One region of the Paenibacillus sp. JT22N7 genome, then DNA from elsewhere that is predicted to be linked to it. Evidence: riboswitches for the same ligand, from Rfam matches in the RefSeq annotation. Region 1 holds a riboswitch; each other region holds the start of a gene.

The links. Region 1 has a riboswitch for cyclic di-GMP ahead of AC50Y5_RS29130 (glycoside hydrolase family 26 protein). Riboswitches for the same ligand answer to the same signal wherever they lie in the genome.
Region 2: another riboswitch for cyclic di-GMP. It lies ahead of AC50Y5_RS26695 (transglutaminase-like domain-containing protein); the one in region 1 lies ahead of AC50Y5_RS29130 (glycoside hydrolase family 26 protein).
Region 3: another riboswitch for cyclic di-GMP. It lies ahead of AC50Y5_RS15280 (methyl-accepting chemotaxis protein); the one in region 1 lies ahead of AC50Y5_RS29130 (glycoside hydrolase family 26 protein).

Annotation. Positions count from the first base shown of each region.
Region 1 covers NZ_JBXENY010000014.1:32,629-39,348, forward strand. The annotation lists gene AC50Y5_RS29120 (Wzz/FepE/Etk N-terminal domain-containing protein) at 1-444, opposite strand, end outside; gene AC50Y5_RS29125 (glycosyltransferase) at 513-2,711, opposite strand; gene AC50Y5_RS29130 (glycoside hydrolase family 26 protein) at 3,132-4,079, opposite strand; cyclic di-GMP riboswitch class I at 4,164-4,252, opposite strand; cyclic di-GMP riboswitch class I at 4,331-4,418, opposite strand; gene AC50Y5_RS29135 (mannosyltransferase family protein) at 4,507-5,766, opposite strand; gene AC50Y5_RS29140 (glycosyltransferase family 2 protein) at 5,770-6,720, opposite strand, start outside.
Region 2 covers NZ_JBXENY010000011.1:200,274-206,993, reverse strand. The annotation lists gene AC50Y5_RS26700 (SdrD B-like domain-containing protein) at 1-3,041, opposite strand, end outside; gene AC50Y5_RS26695 (transglutaminase-like domain-containing protein) at 3,325-4,140, opposite strand; cyclic di-GMP riboswitch class I at 4,154-4,238, opposite strand; gene AC50Y5_RS26690 (hypothetical protein) at 4,598-5,059, opposite strand; gene AC50Y5_RS26685 (GNAT family N-acetyltransferase) at 5,296-5,790, shown strand; gene AC50Y5_RS26680 (response regulator) at 5,839-6,720, opposite strand, start outside.
Region 3 covers NZ_JBXENY010000005.1:156,397-163,116, forward strand. The annotation lists gene AC50Y5_RS15260 (sn-glycerol-1-phosphate dehydrogenase) at 1-812, opposite strand, end outside; gene AC50Y5_RS15265 (hypothetical protein) at 915-1,658, opposite strand; gene AC50Y5_RS15270 (ABC transporter ATP-binding protein) at 1,655-2,353, opposite strand; gene AC50Y5_RS15275 (GntR family transcriptional regulator) at 2,373-2,747, opposite strand; gene AC50Y5_RS15280 (methyl-accepting chemotaxis protein) at 2,915-4,621, opposite strand; cyclic di-GMP riboswitch class I at 4,774-4,857, opposite strand; gene AC50Y5_RS15285 (YrzA family protein) at 5,022-5,231, shown strand; tRNA gene AC50Y5_RS15290 (tRNA-Thr) at 5,346-5,421, shown strand; tRNA gene AC50Y5_RS15295 (tRNA-Pro) at 5,431-5,504, shown strand; gene AC50Y5_RS15300 (phytoene desaturase family protein) at 5,641-6,666, opposite strand; gene AC50Y5_RS15305 (glycosyl-4,4'-diaponeurosporenoate acyltransferase CrtO family protein) at 6,716-6,720, opposite strand, start outside.

The DNA.
Region 1 (6,720 bases):
TAAAACTACGTTGTTGATTTTAAACAGCTCCAAGCTTTGCGAACGGAACACGCTAACGATGGTGTTGGCAATGGACGCTGCCTGCTTACGGTCACCATCGGTTACGGTAATTCGGATAACCTGCGAGAGCTCGACGCTTTTCGCGCTAACTTTGGCAGCCAGTTGATCTGTGCTGTAAGGCAGGCCAAGCGCCGCAATTACCTGCTCCAAAATCAGTGGATTTTTCAAAATCACATTATACGTATCCATCAGCTTGAGACTGCCTTGAATGGAAGTGAAATTATCACTTGTCTCTTGTGAGGTTATTACAATTTCAGCCGTTGCCTTATAAGACGGAGGACTTTGCATTTTCACATAGCCCACTGCGACTGACAGCAGCAGTGCCGGAATAATGACAAACGGCAATCTGCGGATGATCAGCTTAACCATTCTGTGTATTTCCAAATCTCTCATCCCCTTGCAAAACAATCATTCGCCCGTCATAGCCTGGCGTTCATTCCTATTCAGACTGTCTATGACTTGGAGTTCGCTTCTGCTGGTACAATGCCAGAACGCAGCTCCTTGCTTGGCGGTATGCTGCTGGACTCCCCCAGCAGCAGGCTTAAATCAAAAGCTTCATCGAATACAATGGCCGCTGTCATCTTATTGCGTTTGGCCCAGCTTACGCGGATAAGACGACCGTTTGCCTCGAACGCCGAGCCGATAATTTGCAGCCTGACCTTCTTGCCTTCATGCATCGCCGCCTTCTGCGGGAGTTCAATTCGGCAGCCCGTGTAGCTAATATCAAGCAGCTGTGTCCGGTAGCGCTCTTCTTGATCGACCACGATCGAAGCGCGCCGCTTCAGCCTAACTCTCGGGGACTTGCGATTTATCGACTTATAGGTGTACTTGAAGTTAGAAAGATAACTGGTCACAGAAGTCCACACGCCCGCCTGGAAAATGCCCTTAACGAACTCATCCGCACTGCCATATACTTCAGCAAGCCATTTGCGCTCCTCATCAATGTTGCTCCAATGAAGCTTGAAGCCCACCTGAAATCCGGAGCCATGCTTATCATAAAATATTTTTTCGGCAGCTACGCGTATAGCGTCCTGGGATAACGGAATATCCAGCTCCATGCGCTCTGGGAGCGGCAAAATCGAGTCCGTATAAATACGGCAGCCTGTCTCGCTAATATCCAGTGTCCTGACGTTTTCCATCTTCAGCTCTTCATCATCCATATAACGAAGCGTGAGCGGCAGCTCCTTGGCAAAGCGTTCCGCCTCCCGCATGCGCGGGCGTTCAAAACCAAGCAACAGCGCGAGAAGCAGGAATACTCCGTTATAACCGAGCCAAAATAAATTAATAAGCATAGGCTGCAATTCATTTTCTCCTGCACCCGCAATACGCCCCACATTTAAACCCATCAGTACAATCGACAGCGCAAGCAGAACAAACAATGGCATCATATAACGATAATTAATAGACGTTTTGTTCTGATAAATGCCTTTCGGCGTCACTTCAAAGGGAATAGCCTTGCGGAAGATTGTTTCCTGAAGGGCTGCGAGGAATAGCGTTGGCGTCATGGCCGTCTCGTAAACATTGTTCCAGAACACATTAAGCTTCTTATTCGTTAAATAAGGTACAACGGTAACCGAGAACAAGAAATACGGCAGCCAGAAAATAAGCAGTTGTTTCAAGCTTGTTTCAAGAATCGCCACACCAAAGGTCAAAAAGAGCATAGGAGACAATATGTACATAAAGCGCGTAACGCCAAAGTACCAATACAGCAGGTTGGAGAAATAAAGCAGGCGCTGCATCAAAGATAAACCCTTAGCCTCAAGCGGATTGGACATCCTCGTCGTCTGTATCGTGCCCCTTGCCCAGCGGGCCCGCTGTTTGATTTGATCGGATATGGACTCAGACGTTAGTCCTAGTGCCAGCACCTCATTCAAGCAATAAGAATCAAATCCATTGGATTGAAGCTTCATCCCTGTAGCCAAATCCTCTGTTATCGTACCGATAACGAAACCACCAATATGGTCAATGGCGCTGCGCCGGAAGATGCAGTTGCTGCCCACATAAATAACAGCGTTAAAACGGTCTCTTCCAGATTGAATAAGCCGCATAAACATATCTTGCTCGTTCGGAATGTTGCGCCCTTGGTAATAGTTGTATTGGAAAATATCTTCGTTGTAAAAAACTTGGGGCGTTTGTACGTAAGCAAGCTTCTCATTCTCTGCAAAAAATCCTACCGTTCGCTGTAAAAAATCCGGTTTGGGCATCATATCGGCATCTAAAGTAAGGAGCAAATCGCCCTTCATCTTCGTCAGCGCATGATTCAAATTACCCGCTTTAGCATGTTCATTTCCGGGACGATCGAGATAATGAACGCCTAAACCTTCGGCTAATTCTCTCATTTCCGCTCGCTTTCCATCATCACACACCCAAATGTTTAACAGATTTTCCGGATAATTCAAGTTTTTACAAGCAAGTATGGTTTTTCTAACCAAGGATGGCGGTTCATTGTAGGTAGCGATCGTAACATCCACAGAATAAAGGTTGTCAGGTAATGGCGCAGGCTTTCTTTCAGTGGGTTTTAGCAGAAGAATGTGGAATAAAACGGATTGAAAAATAGAAATGATTTCAAAAAATAGTAACAACGATCCAAAAATTAATGACCAGCCAGATGGGAGTGTTTGTACAAGTCTCCATACTAGATACACGATCATGATAGCAATGGATAGCGTTGTTAATATGTACCTAGCTTTTGTTTTCAAATAACCCCAATCCTTTGCGCTCTATTTATTCGCCATAATTCCATTCCTTTTCTGACTAATCTACAACATGGATTGACTATACTGTCTAATTTCGCTGTCGATATTTGTTAAATCGGCCGGAAATATGATATTTTTGGCGGCTAAGGCTCAAATTCAAAGTTATCTTATCACAATCCTTGCCCCTTTAAAAGTTAATTTTTCTTCTTAACATTGTAATCTTATTGGCAAAAGTGTAGAAAAAAAGCGAAAAAACTCTAATTTTACGCGGTTTACGCGAAATTAGAGTTTTCTCAGAATACCTATTTAGTATTATATCAGCCAGTGTTTGATAGAGTTGAGACCAGGACTTGACGACTAGCCCCGTCTAATCTTTTAAAGCGTTTTTTGCAGCGTTTGGTAAGCGCTCAGGCTATCAGCCGACGAATCGATATGCCAGTCCAGCTCTTTGTTCTCGTTGAACCAGATCAAGCCTTTAATTTGGCTGTACGCTGGCGATTGCACTTGATTCATCGCATCAATAACCCATTCGTTTTTGCTGCCGCCGCTTTCTGTTGTGCCAGTTTCAGCGATAATGATCGGCTTGCTCGAAATGCTTGTCAGCGCTTGGTACGAAGCGTAGAATACGTCGTTAAAGCTTCTCCACGAGCTCCACGATTCTTTCGTTCCAAAGTTGTAGCCATCGATCGAAAGCAGGTCTACGTAAGCATCGCCTGGGTACATAGCTGTAAACGATGCGTTTTTGCCAACATTTTCAGCGTTTACGTTGTACATGAATTTCACATTCGTTGCGCCTTGCTCTCTGAAAATCGTAACGACACGTTGGAATGCCGCTTTGTAAGTCTCGTTTGTGTTAACTGTGCTGTCGCCAACGCCCCAGCCGTACCAGTTGCCATTGCCTTCGTGGAAAATGCGAAGCCAAATTTCAGGGTTTTTGTTAGCTGCTTGCCAGTTAACCAGTTGTTTTGCCGTTTGTTTCAGGTAAGCGTCTACTACGCCTCTATTAATATCAGCAGTCGAATATTCTTTGTAATTTTTATTTTTAAACTCAAGGGTAAGTAGGTTAATCGAACCATTATTATTTACATAGTCCATAAAGCCCTTCCATTCATTAATCCCTTGGTTCGAGTTGACAAAAGTATGTACAACATCTTGGTGTCCACCGATTAGTTGCTCGTAGGCAGCGATGTTGTTCAAGCTTTGGTTCGGCCAAGTGCCGATCCATGCTCCGTTGTAAAAGTTGGTTTGCGCGCTAGCAGGGAGTGCCCAGAGTAATGTCGAAGCGAGCATAAGGAGTGTAAGAGCGAATTTTGTAGTTTTCATAGTAAGTTCCTCCCCCGAGCGAATGATGGTCGTGGTCCGAAGAACACGCCGCACCTTCATCAGGCAAAGGAGGCTATGTCGGGCTTCGGCAGCTGGCGAGCATATCCTGTTTAAGGATGAAGCCCCTATAGCTTTGCGCACATCAGGTTTCCCTGAGTTTGCCTTTTCGTGTAAGCAATAAAAAAAAGATAGTCCCTGCTCCCGAAAGAACAAAGTCTACCTTGATTAATAAAGGAAGAATCGATGTTGAATTCGGTAGCTGGCGAGCATATTCCGTTAGGAATGAAGCCCCTGTAGCTTTGCGCACATCAGGTTTCCCTGAGTTTGCCTTTTCGTTAAACGATCTAGGTATAAAGTACGAGCTAAAGTAATATGGTGCTATTGTACACCTTAAGCGCAAATTTCGTCAATTTATTTTTTCATAAATTTATACAACGAAAAAATATCCATTAAAGTAGCAAATCGCATACACAATATGAAGCAGGAAAAACATCATGAAATAAAACATTTGCAGCGCCTTATTATTTTTCAGCACATCCGCAAAATAAATGTAGAAGGGGAACGCAACCATGACATAACGTGGAATGCTCTGCAAAAATTCGGCGCTGGCGAACGGAATGAGCATAAGCAGCAATCCATAGGCAAAAAACAGCCATTCATGAGCATTACGGCGAATATCTTTCCAGCGCATAATAAGAAAGGCAGCAAAAATGACGAGGACGGCATTCGCGATAATAAAGGCAAGCAGGCCATTTTCCCAGCCGCCATTTCCTGAGAAATAAGGCTTTTGGATAAAATGAATATAGTTCGAGAACGGAGCAACCGTCTTGCGATACCAGTTGATGCTTTGCTCGGTAATCGGAGCCAGCAAATCGCCAGTAAGCCATTTCATGTACAACAGATAACCGGCTAGCGGCAGCGCCGAAATGATTGCATAGCCTAAATACTTCGTGTCCTTCCACTTGAAACGGTACAGCCTGTGTTCGATCAACAGCGTACCCACAACGAAAAACAAGTTGACGAAGCCCAAATTGCGCGTCACAGCGGACAAGCCCCCGAACAGAAACGCGAGAAAATATCGTTTTTGCATCGCATAATAGACGGTCATTAGCGACAGCATGAGGAACAGGCTCTCTGTATAAGGCACGGCATAGAAGATGGCGGTCGGAAAAATGAGCAGCAGCAGCACCGCGACTTGGGCGTGCTCCTGTTTCAGTCCTCTTTTTAAACAAATGCCATAAAAATAAAAAAGTGATACGAGCAAAAACAAATTCGATAAAACCGATCCCACGACTGTCGCATCGTATTTAGAAATAGACTCCACCAAAAAGACTAACAAAGGGTATAAAGGGAAAAACACCCAATTTGCACTAGGATGCGATTCGTTGATGTTATACGTATCATAGCCATTTTCGGCAATTCCCAAGTACCATACGCTGTCAAATTTCCTTAGATCCTCGAAGCTCGGCTTCTTCAGCTGTGAAATATCCGTCTGGATCGAGAGCTGGCTCGATGTGAAATCATGCCCCTGCACGACCGTATAGTCCGGCGGAATTTGATAGTTCGAAAACAGATTCATGCCGAGAAAGCCTGCAAAATAAAGCAATATTCTCGTAATGACAAACAAGGAGAGCAGGAAGATCAAAACTTGCGTATTCGATTTTGCTTTAAGCAGCAGCGATTCCATTCGTCACCTCGTCTCTTGTAATTGCTGCGATTTCGTTTCCACCGGCACAACGTTATGCAGCACGGTTTCCACGAAGTATTTCGGGCGTTTCTTCGTTTCAATGTAAATTTTGCCGATATATTCGCCAATTAGTCCAATGCACAGCAGCTGAATGCCGCCAATGAACCAAATCGAAAGAATCATCGAGCTCCAGCCGGATACCGTGTTGCCCTGCAAATGCCTGACGAATACATAAAGGGCGAACACTAGGCTCATGACCGACATAAAAAAGCCGACAACCGACACCGCGCGGATAGGAGACACGCTGAACGAGGTAATGCCTTCCCATGCGAAGATAAGCATTTTTTTCAGTGGATATTTCGATTCGCCGGCGGTTCGCTCCAGACGATCGTAATACACACTGTCGGATTTGAAGCCGATGGTAGGAATAATGCCACGCAGGAATAGATTGACCTCCTGGTACTCCTCCAGCTTGTCAACGATCTTCTTGCTCATCATCCGGTAATCCGCATGATTATAAACGACATTTACGCCAAGCTTAATCATTAATTTGTAGAAAAATTGCGCGCTGAACTTTTTGAACATCGTATCGGTCGTTCGTTTGTTCCGCACGCCGTACACGACTTCATAGCCCTGCTTGTACTTCTCAATAAACTGGTCGATCACCGTAATATCGTCCTGCAAATCGGCATCGATGGAAATAATGCAATCCGCATATTCCTTCGCCGTCAACAAGCCTGCCAGCAGTGCCCGCTGATGCCCGACGTTCCGGGAAAGCTTCAGCCCGCTCACAAAACGGTTGCTCCGGTGAAAGGAATCAATGAGCGACCACGTTTTATCTCGGCTGCCATCGTCTACAAGCAGCATTTTGCTGTGCTCGGACACCTTTCTCTCCTTCACCAGCCGTTCCAGCAGCAGGGACATTTGCCGCACCGTTTCCGGCAGCGCTTCTTC
Region 2 (6,720 bases), on a different contig from region 1:
GTAATGCCGTTAATACCTGCACCTTGGCCGCTGTCGCCTGGATATTCTTCATCCTGCGTGCCATCACGGTTGCTGTCGAACCAGACAAAATTGCCGATTTCGCCAAGCGGTACATGCTCGTCATTCGGGTGAATCAGGAAGCCGACTTTGTTAGGCGCTGTTGGAAGCATTTTGCTGCCTTCATCATTGCCTGCACCGATTTCAGTTGCTTGAATGGCAAAAGAGTTCCAAGCTACTTCATTTGTCGGTGCTCCTACAGGGGCATCCATTTTCCAATCCAATACGATATAGTCGCCTGGCGCAAGTCCAGATGCTCCATCACTGCCTACAATGTTCGACAGCTGGAAGTAGAGCGATTTGATGTCTGTCAAATCATCCTTTTGGTAATTCCCTTGTTCGATCCAGCCCTGCTTGCTGTCATTCACATTCGTGAAATTGACAACCTGCTCCTGATTAACCGACTTGCTGTAATACGCGGACAGCGTGTAGTTTACCGTTCTGCTTCCCGCTGCCGCTGAGGATGTAAAGGTTTTATTGCCGGAAGAGAGTACTTCCGCTAGGTTAGGCTGCCATTGGGAGCCCCTTGCTTCATAAGGCGAACCGCTGTTGACGCGCAGTGCATTATCGCCTACATGCGGCAAAATATCCAGCACATCAATGACGCCGAGTCTCGTATTGCCGCTATTGCGAACTGCCAATCTGTAATCCGCTGTTCCGCCTTCGTACGTTACGCTGTAGCGCGGGTACTCGGTGTATTCAATATCGCCATCATAATCAAATGGCTGTACAGGAAGAGCTGGTTCTCCATCATACGTAGCATCATCTGATGCCCGGAAAATAGGCTCCAAATCGCCTTGATTCCATTTTGTCGACTGGACGAGAGATGCTTTGCGTACCGTTACGTTCGCTGAAGCATGAACAAAAAACTCATCCGTTCCCGCCGTTGGATCAAAGCCTATAACTGTATCTTTAATCGTATTGTTGCGTGTTTGCCACGCTGGCAAACTTTGCGGATTATCCTGTGCGGAATCCCCTGTATGCCAGAACTCTGAATTTGGATCGCTTGTTGTAATATACATATCGTTCGTGTAGGTAGTACCTTGAGGCGTACCTGCACGGACCTCGCCTTTATAGCTGATTTCAAAGCTTGTACCTGGAGCAAAAGAGGTGTCGTCGGACCATGACCATTTCACAAGGGTCCGTCCCGTACCGTTCCAGTTTTTATCAACAAGCTCCAGCTGTGGAGCACTTGCTCCAGCAGGCGTGCCCGTAAATGTAAACGAGGCTGCCAGTGCCGCAGCAGGATCAGCTATTTTAGGATTCGTGTAATAATCAAAGCTTGTTGGCAATAAATCATAGACAACTGGATTAATATAAGGTCCCGTTGCTTTAATATCGTTGCGGACCGTAAGTGTGAACGGCACCGTGCTGAGTGGACGGAAATTTCCCGCTCCAATCGCTTTATTAGCTACAAGCCATGGCTTCTCATTGTTGATGTTGAAATCTGCCTGAGCCGTTTTCTGAGGCTTGTCATCCCATTGGCCCGGAATGGTAACATTCAGCGCTTGATAATCCAGCGTGACTTGATTCGTTACTTGATCACCGTGGACGACAGGGGTGTTCGTGCCATTAGCAAAATCTCTAACGGTCCCTGTAATTTCAATGCCGCCAATTGTACCTCCTGGAGCTAGGGTGCTGAACGACCACTCCAAGGCAACCAAAAATTCGCCAGCATTTAGCACAATGCGGTTCGTACCAGCTGTCGTGCTCACTGTAATTGTGCCGTTAGGCGCAAGGCTGCCGCTATACGCATGCCAAGTTTCAGTCGTACCATCGCTTGTTTTATAACGAAGCTGGGAAGTGAAAACATTTGGCATTTTAATGCTGCTGTAGTCCATTTCCGCAGGCAGCACATCTGTCAATACCAGGTTCGACAAAGAGGTATTTACATTCGTCCCCGTATTGCTGATGCCGCCGATGTTGAACTTCTGTGTTTGGCCATGCCAGCGATACTGGTAAACACGCGACTTGGTTAGTCCGGAAACGCCAGATACTGGCTCTCCGAATTTAGTTGTCACATCAGCTTCAGGATCAGTGACCGAGCCGCCACCTTCGAGCGTATAACCGCTCAAAATTTCAACATTATTTTTGCGTTCCAGCGGTGTTCCGGTCGGATGACCATACCCTAAATCGTCAGGGAAGGTGACCGATACTTTCGCTTCGAAAGATTGTCCGGAAGCAAGCTCAATATTCGACCAAGTGATCGTGCGAGCTGTTGAATCATAGACACCGCCTTCTGTTGAGCTCACATATACAGCATCTGGCGGCAGTGTATCGACTAACGTCGCATTTTTCAAGCTGCCAGGGTTAGCATTGCCGGCTTCGCCTTTAATGCCTACCGTATACTCAACCGCTCCGCCAATAATCGGAACTGTGCTGCCAAATCCCGTAGCTTGGCTTTTATAAGCCCACCACTTGTCGTAGGTCGAAGCAGTTGGCGTCGCCGTCGGTGTTGCTGTAGGCGTTGGTGTAGCTACCGGATTCGGGTCCGCGTTAATCGTTACATTCGCCGATGCCGTTGTACTTTCCGCTGAATCAACGAGTGTAATCGTCGCCGTATTCGTCGTAGGCACAACCGAGCTTGAGCCAGTCGGCTTCGCTTTCACGGGAATTTCCAGCTTCACCGAAGTACCGGAAGGCAATGGATGTGCATTGACGGTTAGAGTTTGGCCATTTTTCGTATCCCAGCCTCCATCCTCCCAGCCATCTACAATTTCAAATTGTGCCGGTACTGTATCAACAATCGTTACATTCTTACCGACATGAGTTGCTCCATCTGCCTGATACAAGATCGTATACTTGAAGGTATCTCCTACATTAACAGTGCTCACACTGGCTGTCTTTGTAAAAGTCAGCCCTGTAATCGGTCCTGCTGCCTGTACCGGTGCTGCGAATGGCTGTAATGCAGCTTGCAGCAGCAAAACGAGCAGCATGATCCAGGAAATCTTGTGCCTGATCGCTCTCTGTCTACTTGCGGGCATCTCATCAATCCTCTCTTTTTCTCTATCTCCTCTAGTTTCTCTCTTGTTGTGAATACCGATAATGCCTAGTACAAAAACATTACCTTACAAATACCACGTCATTTTCCATCCTCTTCCTCCTTGTATTCAAATAAGAAAATTATATCCAGCCCAACTGTACAAAAACTTTACAAGCCTCCCCTTTATCCGTCAGCTAAATAACTGCAAAAAAGCTTCGTCCATCCGATGAAGGATAGACGAAGCTTCTGTGTGTACCTATTGAGTTATATGTGTTTATTTCCGTTTAATAAACTTTAGCAGCCGTATAACGCGAGCTGTCTTTAATCATTTTGCCCGCTTTCTTGCTGTTCTTCAGGCCAGCATCAAGCGTCGTATCGATCGTGATCCATTTGCCGTCCAAATATACTTCATTCCAAGCGTGATAATTTGATACATCAGACGCTTTGCCCGTCACCATCTTGGCCGGAATGTCCAAGCTGCGAAGCATGCCTGCCATTAATGCAGCGTAGCCGTAGCAAATATCTTTCTGCGAACTAAAGGTACGATCGATTTGAGGCAAATAATCGTTGGTCACCTTAGCCGCAAGCTGATGATCGTAAGAAATATTCGCTACAATATAATTGTAAACCGCCGTTACCTTCTCGGTATCCGTCTTTGCTCCCTTAGTCAGTTCCAATGCTTTCTTAACCGCTTTGCTGTTGCTGCTCCAATCAATATTTTGTATGGAGTTCAAATAGACGAGGCTGCTGTCACTCAAATTCAAGGTAACTTTGCCTGTATGAACTGCTCTATATTTTTTTGTACCACTTACGTTTTCCAATAATGAAATCGTATAATCTCCATTGCCCAGTTGAAGCGCAAACCATTCTTCTGTCTGGTTTGTCCGGAGCGCATACGTATAATTTTTGCCGTCTTTGGCTACAACCAGCCTTGTATCTACGCCTGACTTGACCTCATAACGAATGCCGATGCTTCCTTTATCCACATTGGATTCGTCGAGCCAGCTTGTCCCAGCTGCCGCTGCCACTTGAGCAGTTGCTTGAGGGAACACGGACAGAATCAACGCCAGCAAAATCATAACCGTTAAACTTTTGCGCATAAAAAAAACTCCCTTCGGTGGCTAGGCTGCCATCTAATAATAGAGAAGGCCCTTTAGCTTTGCGTCCCTGCCTTTCGACAGGTTTGCCGTTATCGTGTAAAGTTTTGTAAGTGGTGTTAGGTAGAAAAACTACCTTATATTAAACTATGATTATCTCTAGTATATACCCATTATTTGCAATAAACAATACGTTAAATCTTTTTTATTTCCAGGCTGAGGCTTGTATTTTCTGGTTTTTCTTCATCCATCTCCGCTTTAACCGTTTCATAAAAGGCTCTTCCTTCCGCTCTTTAAGCATGCCCTTTACGTCTCTAAGCAGGAGCATATACCGCATTTCATCTTCGTGCTTCAAGCTTTGAAATTCTTTCAAATGTTCTGCGCCCATCTCGCTTCAACTCCATCATGCGTTTTATCAATCCTATGTCGGTTGATAAAATTCCGATACCCGAAACAGCGTTTAGCTGCTTTTGACCGTGTAAAACTTTTGGAATCTCCAAAACTTCCTTGGTCCTGTCGACAAATAAAGCCACGCAAAAAAATCACGAATACCATCATCTACGATTCCCTCATTGTACCGATAAAGCTGACGCTGGTAGTTCAGGCGGCATATTTCCACCCCGTCCCACCAAAAAGAAAACGTGTTCCGCTTATCATCATGCTCCAGAGTAATCATAAATTTCCCTTCCGAAAGCTGAAAATACTGCTTGTCATAAAAAAACAAAGGCCCCTCAGAAGTAGCTGTAATGCCAATAAAATGACCTCTATGATGGGTATAAAAGCCACGAACGATGGTGTAATCGGTCATTTGATTCAAATTCAGCTGTCGTAGGTGCTGGGCTCCCTCGCTTATACAGCAAGCCAGCTCAGGATAGCGAAAATGGCGAATGACATTCATTTGCCGCTTCTCGGTTATCATCATCTTCTTCAACCATTCCTTTGGACATGCTATTTTTTTGAAAATGAAGCTCGTAAAGCTTGTCCGTCTCCATTTTCACCTACTCCTCCATTATAAATAGGGCAACTCTACAATTTCTCGACAAAATCTCTGTTTAATCTCGCAAAACTTACAAAATAATAGGCCGCATAGAATATTGAATTTTTATTCCTTCAACAGTATGATAATTCAAAGGAATACTCAGAAAGGACTGCAGCCCTTTGGAAGAACAAAAACTTTGGACTAGAAGCGACGGATTTACAATTAGCACAAATAAAGCTTATTTGGATATTGAAACGATTTATAAATTTCTAAACGAGGAATCTTATTGGGCAAACGGAATTGACAAAGAACTTGTACAAGCAGCCATTGAACACTCCATTTTGTGCTACGGCATTTATCAGGGGAATCCGCTTAAGGAACAAGCGAAGCTAGTTGGTTTTGCGCGAGTTGTCACCGACCTTGTCCGCTTTTCCTGGTTAGGGGATGTATTTGTTATACCCGAGTTTCGAGGTATAGGACTTAGCAAGTGGCTATTAGAAACCATATTGGAGCACCCCAAACTAAAAGGAACAAGCTTTAATCTAGGTACAAAAGATGCTCAGACTTTATATGCCAAGTATGGTTTTAAGCCTCTCGAGCAAGTAGAAAGAAGAATGGCACGGCCATTGGATTGGAGAGCTATTTATGAGGGCTATGGTTTAAAAAGTCAATAGCACTCGCTTGCCCCTCCAATTATTTACCATTTTGTTTCCTTCACCAGTCTACAAACCATTAACGCCGCTTTTCCAATCTTTGTACCATTCTGTAATGTATGCGCTTGGCTGCTCGTTCAATTCCTCCATCAGCGCGGCGGTTAAAGCATTGTACTGCTGATTAACCATAAGATGATTCCCTTTAGACGCATACAGCTGCATTAAGGCAAAATAAGCCTCTTCCGCCTGCGCATGCTCCTCGATAATTCGAATATATCCGGCAATCGCTTTATCCAGCTGGCCATGCTCGACATGCCAAGCTTCCAAGCGATAGGAAGTATTCAGCCACAGGCGCTTCAGGCGCTGGCGTTCGCTCTCCGCCCACCAATAATCATAATCCTTTAAATAATCGCCTCGATAAAGATTCATAGCCTCCTCGTATTCCGCAAGGGTTGCCGCCGCTAGCGGCGGTGCAGCAGCAATTCCTCTCTCCCATTCCTCCACATCCAGCACAACCTGATTAAGTGTCAATATGTATCCTTCTGTTGTATTGGCGATGTGAAAACACTTTCCAAACTGATCAAGCGTTTTCCTAATATGGTACACCGTCGTATACAGCTGGGCATATACTTTCTCCGTCCCATTATCGGGCCATAGCAAATCGATTAATAGCGATTTCCTTACCAGCTGTTCGCGATGCTGGAGCAAATACAGAAACAGCTCCTGCGCCTTTGTCGTACGCCAACGTATGGCTGCATCCTTTTTTCCAGAAAATTCGACACTGAACTGCCCCAGCAGCTGCAAAATCAGGTGCTGCTCCTCATTCGTTTTTATCACTTGCTGCACGGCCTGCCCTTTATCCTTCACATGGGAGTCCAGCCGCTTCTGAATCCGTTCCATCGTTTTCATTAACCGCTCAGGATGGATCGGCTTGACGACATAATCCAGCGC
Region 3 (6,720 bases), on a different contig from region 1:
TGCTCTGCGCCCGAGGCCGAATGGGATTGCCCGAACAGCAGCATCGCAAGGCCCGATTCGATCAAAGCGCTGATCAGCGCGCGAATGCCCTCTTCGCTGCGTGAGGCAATCAGCTCTACATTTTCCACACACTGCATTAAAGCATCACGCGTAATCGTCGCTACGATATCCGAATAAGCTTCCTCGCCCGCAAGCGAGCCGTAGGACCAATCGAACAGGGACGTATATTTGCCAAGCATATCGCCAAAGCCAGCGGCTACCATAGCGACAGGAGCCTGTGTCAGCACATCGAGATCGGCAAAAATCGCGTCCGGGCCAATCGCGGCGATCGTAATCTTTTCACCCCGAATAATAATCGGTGCTCCCTTGGAATTGAAGCCGTCTACGGACGGAGCGGTCGGCACGGATACAAACGGTATGCCCGCCGTAAAAGCAGCATAACGCGTAATATCATGAAGCGTGCCGGAACCAGCCGCAATGACCACTTCCGCAGCGTAATGCTGAATATCAAGCAGCAGCTGCACAATGGATACTTCGTCCGCAATGACATCTCCCTGTTGGTTAGGCTTAATCAGCGTTGCCTTAACCGCAATATCTTTCGCAGCAATTGCCACTTCCAATTGTTTTCCAGCTATTTCATATGTGATGTTGTCGGACACGATTAAAACTTTGCGATAGCCCTTCTTTACCAAATAAGGTGCGACCTGCTGAGTGGCTCCACGTTCAATAAGCAGCGGTTCAATTACGATGGACTGGACGGAGGAGGCGTCATAGCCTGCGGCAGCCAGCTTGAATTTTTCCATTAGCGTCATGAGTTCGTTGTCCCTTCTATCTTCAAAGTTGTATACGAACATTGTCACGCGCTAATGGCAGGTTTGTCAACCTTTGGCTTGCAGGCTTCGCCGCGCCTTCCTCTAAGCATCCAGCTTTTTGTTCAGCAAGTACAGCATGATGCTCACAAGGATAGCACCGATCACGATTTCAAGCGACATAACGCCCCAGTTTCCAATCGAAATATCGCCTGTTGGAGACACTAAGATAGACAAGCCTTCAGCGGTAGGCTCTGAGACCATCGTGCCGAATAAATTATCGTTAAACAACAATTCCTCCACATAGCTAATGACAAATTGCAGCAGGACGAAGACTGCTATTGCTACCCATGGAAAAAGCTTTTTATTAAAGAGATGCCCTACTGTAATCGAAAAATAGACTGTCAGCATCAAAAATAGGAGCGTCCAAAATATTAAAATAAAAAACAGGACTCCCGTCTCTAAATTAGGTAGACCCAATACATCCAGCAAGGCGCTTGGGGACAGCCATTTAAACAGCCAGACATGAAGCAGCACGATCCCACTCAGCGCAGCCGATAATACGAATTGCAGCAGAAGCGGCGAAGCGATTGTTTTCCACGTGGCCAGCGGCAATAAGCGGCGACCGTACGATTTAAGGTTATGGGAGTACGTCTTTGAGGAAAATATGATCAACATGAAGGCAACGAATAAATAGCCCATGAACATTAATGTAAGCGACAATGCAGGCTGCCAATTACGAGTTGCACTAAAAAAGGAAAGTGCTCCCTGCAAAATAATAAGCGCAGCAGCCGAGCCCATAATTAAATTCGCATTGCGTTTCCAGTCATATTTCAATAAGTTTATCATTCTGAAAATACCTCCCTGAATAGTTCATCTACACTTTTACCATGCTTGGAGCGTATGCTCTCCACATCCTGACGCAGTGAAACTTCACCGTTTTGAATAAAAATGACTTCATCGAAAACCCGTTCAATGTCGGTAATTAAATGCGTCGAGATAAGCACACAGCTGTCTTCATTATAAAATTTAACGATGGCGTCCAAAATTTTGCCCCGCGCGACGGGATCAACACCGCCTATCGGCTCATCGAGCAAATAAAGCTTAGCCTGACGCGACATCGCCAGCGTGAGCTGCAGCCGCTCATTCATCCCTTTGGATAAGGAGCTAATGCGATCATTGCGATCCAGCTTCAAAAAATCGAGCATGCTTCCCGCTTTCTCCTGATCGAAGTCCTTATAAAAGTCACTGAAAAAACGAAGGGCATCCTTCACCCGCATCCACGACTCGGTTACCGGCTGATCCGGCATAAAGGACGTAACCGCCTTCGTCCCGATGCCAATCGGCTCCCCGCAAATTCGAACGCTTCCTGAGGTTGGCTGAATGAGTCCTGACGCCAGCTTCATGAGTGTACTCTTGCCGCTGCCATTGCTGCCAAGCAGACCAATAATTTTGCCAGCTTCCAGGTTTAAATTAATATTATGCAGCGCTTTTCTCGATCCGTAAGTTTTCGTTACGGCTTGCAGTTCAACTATCTTCTTCATTCGTTTATTCTCCCCCCGCCTATTTCTGATCTTCCTTGCTAACCGCTTCCGTAACAATCGCTACAATGTCATCCTTCTTAAAGCCCAAATCGCGCATCCCCTGAATGAAACGTCCGAGCAAATCAGCCGCCATTTCTTTCTTAATGCTCACAATCGCCGCCTCCTCGCTCGTTACATATCTTCCAAGTCCCCGTCTTGTTTCGACGATGCCTTCACGCTCCAGCTCCTGAAAAGTACGCTGGATCGTATTCGGATTGATTTGCAGCTCCACTGCAAGCTCGCGCACCGAATCGATTTTATCGCCGGGATTAAGCTTCCCGCTAATAATTTGCTGTTTAATGTAGTTCATGATCTGGATGTAGATCGGCTGGTTGTTGTCAAATTCAATCGGCATAAGTCACCTCCGTGTTAATGTATTAGTGTTATATCTAAATAGTACACTAATATTCTGTTGTTGTAAAGAGTTGGATAAAAAAAAGGCTGCCTCCAATCGCCCACGGGCGCTGAAAGCAGCTATTTCATTGATGCTATTCCATTTTCCAATCCGCTCTAAAGGCTAGCTTACACCTTGAATACAGCCGCTTTTTCGCGCAAATTAGTGGAAGAGCCCTGCAGTTTCTCAGCCAGCTCTTGAAGCTGAATCGATACCTCGAATTGATCTTCGGACATACCGCTCATCTGCTCCATTTTGCCATTTACCTCGGAGGAGGTTTGCAGCAGCTTGTCTACTGAGCCAACAATATCGGTAATGCCTTTTGTAATTTCATCAATGCCGACAGAAATTTCGCCCATTTGCTCGGACAATACGCTGCTTTGATTTTCCAGACCATTAAACATTTCGCTAGCCGTCACCGATGCCTGCTTCGTCGTTTCTATCACTTCCGAGAAGCTGCTCAAGCTTTGGCTGCTGTCGGCAAAATCGTTCTGAATAAGCTTAAGCTCCTTCGTAATATCTTTGGAAATGATATCGGTCTGGCTCGACAGCTTGCGAATTTCCTCCGCTACTACAGCAAAGCCTCTGCCATGCTCGCCTGCACGCGCCGATTCAATCGAAGCATTCAGCGACAATAAATTCGTCTGTGTGTTCAAATCCTGAATGCCGCCCAAAAACTTCGTTACATTATTGTAGCGCTCATTGATTCGGTCGAAGGACTCGGTAACTCGGGCAAATTGCTGCACCGTCTGATTCACCATCTGCACAACGCCCTTCATATCGGTGGAACCTATACGCGATGACTCTCTCATTTCTTTCATGTCGCGATTAATATATTCGGTTGAAGCCGCAATTTGCTGCGAGCTTGCCGATATTTGCTCCGTTACGGCCGAGATCGAAGTTGCATCATCATACTGGGTCATCAAAATCGTTTTGCCGTTGCCAATCTCTTCCTTCACCTGCTCGGAAGCGTTCTGATTGCGAACAATCATATCGCCCATATTGCGCGAGGCTTGCAGAACAACCGTGCTTACATCCATAGTCGAACGAAGGGTGTCACGAAGCTCACTTCCCATTTGCGCCAGCGAGCGGTCAATTTGACCAAATTCATCTTGGCGATCCAGCTTCTCATCATAGGTGAAATCGTTATTTTGATAAGCGGTAATACGCTTCATTAAACCAACGATGCCTTTTTTTACATTCCGGCTTAACGAATACGACATGAGGAACGGCAGTACTGCCAGCAAAACAATATTGATGATAATAATCGTATTGGCAGCTGCAATACTTTTATTTAATGTCTCCTGTGTAGCGACCGTATCCACTTCGAGCCAATTTTCTACCGTTTCATTCGCAAAGCTGAGAACAATCGTATATGTACTGACAAGCTGTTTGACCTTGGCGGAGCGGTCTTCAATGGTTAGCAGGCTGTGATTGCCGTTTTCTTTATTAAGCTGCTCCAGTGCAAGGCCAAACACATTGCCTTGGTTCGAATAGGCGGTGCCGTTATCCCCGTGAGGATATTTTTCATCCAGGTACGCTAGTGTAACCTTCAATTTTTCTACCCGCTCGGGCATCGACTTAAGTGCCAAGTTGATTCCATCGTCGCCGGTGCTGCCGTTTTCTACGGCATCAATCATCGAAAGCAGCGTGCGCAGCATCGAATCCGATATCCCTTGATATTCTTTTTTGGCCTCCTGAAGCTCATTTGAAGCTTTCACTGCACTTCTAACCGAAGCATTTTGCATAAAAATCCACCCGCCAGCGACGACGTTGAACAAGGTGATTAATGAAGTGATAAACAACAGCTTCGTTGTAACCTTTTGTTTCTTCAAGAAATCAGAAATCCTTGATGTCCATTTTAACCATTTTGCCTCTCTCAATCGGTTAATCATCATTTTCTCTCCATCTCTCCTATTACACTGAAAAACAAAAGCTATCCAATCACCGCGACGAATTGAACAGCTGAATCAGCCTATAGTCCTGTACCGGTGGTTTGGCTGCCATAGTTCAATACCTTAGGCCCATAACTTTGCGCCCCTATCTTTCAATAAGTTTGCCTTTTTCAGTATGTAATTTTCTATTTATTTCGACACTTTTAAAGTATAATTTAGGAAAACCTTTTTGTAAATTATAAAAAGCGAGATTATCTGACATGATACTTTGAAACTAGTGCCTAACAACGTTATAATATTAGCGAATGCTAGCTATTAAAGTGATTTTAGGGGGGACAAGATGGATTTTCGACTAGATTTAATTGAGGATAAAATCGAATTTTTTGAGGCTTTTGACTTACGTACGCTCGAAAAGCACATTGACCAGCAAATTGAAGCGAATAAAGCACTGCTATTACAAGTTCATGCGATTAGTCATCATGCTGTGTTTCATCCCGATCGCGGGAAAATGCTGTACAGCGCAGTCGTTCATTTTAAAGTTAAAAAATAGGCCAATTCGGGCATTTGAACGCTGCCCGAATTTTTTTCAAAAAAATTTAAAAAAGGTATTGCATCCTCCTAAAGTTCTGTGGCATAATACATCTTGTGTCCAATACATAACCGCGCCGTTGTAGCTCAATTGGTAGAGCAACTGACTTGTAATCAGTAGGTTGGGGGTTCAAGTCCTCTCGACGGCACCATTTTTTTCCCGGGACGTAGCTCAGCTTGGTAGAGCACCTGGTTTGGGACCAGGGGGTCGCATGTTCAAATCGTGTCGTCCCGATATTTTATAAGTTGTTTCAAGCAGGCCCTCTAACTTAGAAGGGTTTTTTATTTTTTTCATTAAAAATAAGCCGCACTTAGCTGGAAGTTTTGCTGCCCCCGCTAAGCGCGGCTTTTCTTTTGCCCCAATAGATTCATTAATGATGCTGCCGAATCATCGCCTCTGCGGTGAGCAGCCCTGACATGGCAACCATCGGCGTTCCCCCGCCGGGATGGGTCGTTCCGCCCGCAAACCATAGTCCGCGCAAATCCGCACGATTGGACGGCCGCAAAAACGTCTGCTTTGCTGAATTCGAGGAAATGCCATAGATGGCGCCGCGAAATGCCGACGTATCCCGCTCCAAATCCTCCGGTGTATACAAAGCAAGCTGCTCTGCTTCCCGATCCAGTCCCTCCAAGCCATAGGCAGCCAGCTGCTTCAACAGACGGCCCTGATAGCGCTCCGCCTCCCGCTCCCAGCTCCAAGCGTCCGACGTATACGGGGCATTCGCCAAAATAAACAGGTTGCTGCCTCCTTCCGGCGCCAGTTCCTGTTCCAAATAGGCGGAACAGCATACATAAATCGCAGGATCGGCAGGAGCCTCGCGGCGCGCGAAAATCGCCGAAAATTCCTCCCCATACCTTTCCGGATAAAATACAGTATGATGCAGCAGCTTATCGTAACGTCTGCGTATGCCTGCAAGAGTGACAAAGCCGGACAGAGAAGGCTCGTAAGTTGAAATATGGCGATTCGTCATGGCAGGCCGCAGCTGCTCGCCGAGCAAATCGCGGCATACGGACAGCACATCTCCGTTCGCGAGCACCAGATCGGCTGGCACAAAACCGCATTCCGTCTCTACTCCGCTTACGCCGCCGCCTTTTGCAGCAATGCGCTGCACACGCACCGAGGTGCGTATTTCCGCCCCCATTTCCTCCGCAAGCTGGCGCAGACCTTCAACGATGCTGTAGGTGCCGCCTCGAACACCAAAAACGCCAAGCTCTGTCTCGACATGCGGCAGCATCGCGAAGATTGCTGGCGCCCGATCAGGAGCTAATCCGACATAGGTCGCATAACGTCCAAACAAGGCCAGTGTGTTGGGATGGCGAAAATAGCGGCGCAGCAGCATAGCGGCAGCAAGTCCTCCCGGTCCGGCGCCTACAACAGCAACATGCCTGGTCTTCATTTATAGTCTCTTCCTTCCCATGCTAGAATCAGCTTTCTATAAATGCCCGTCATA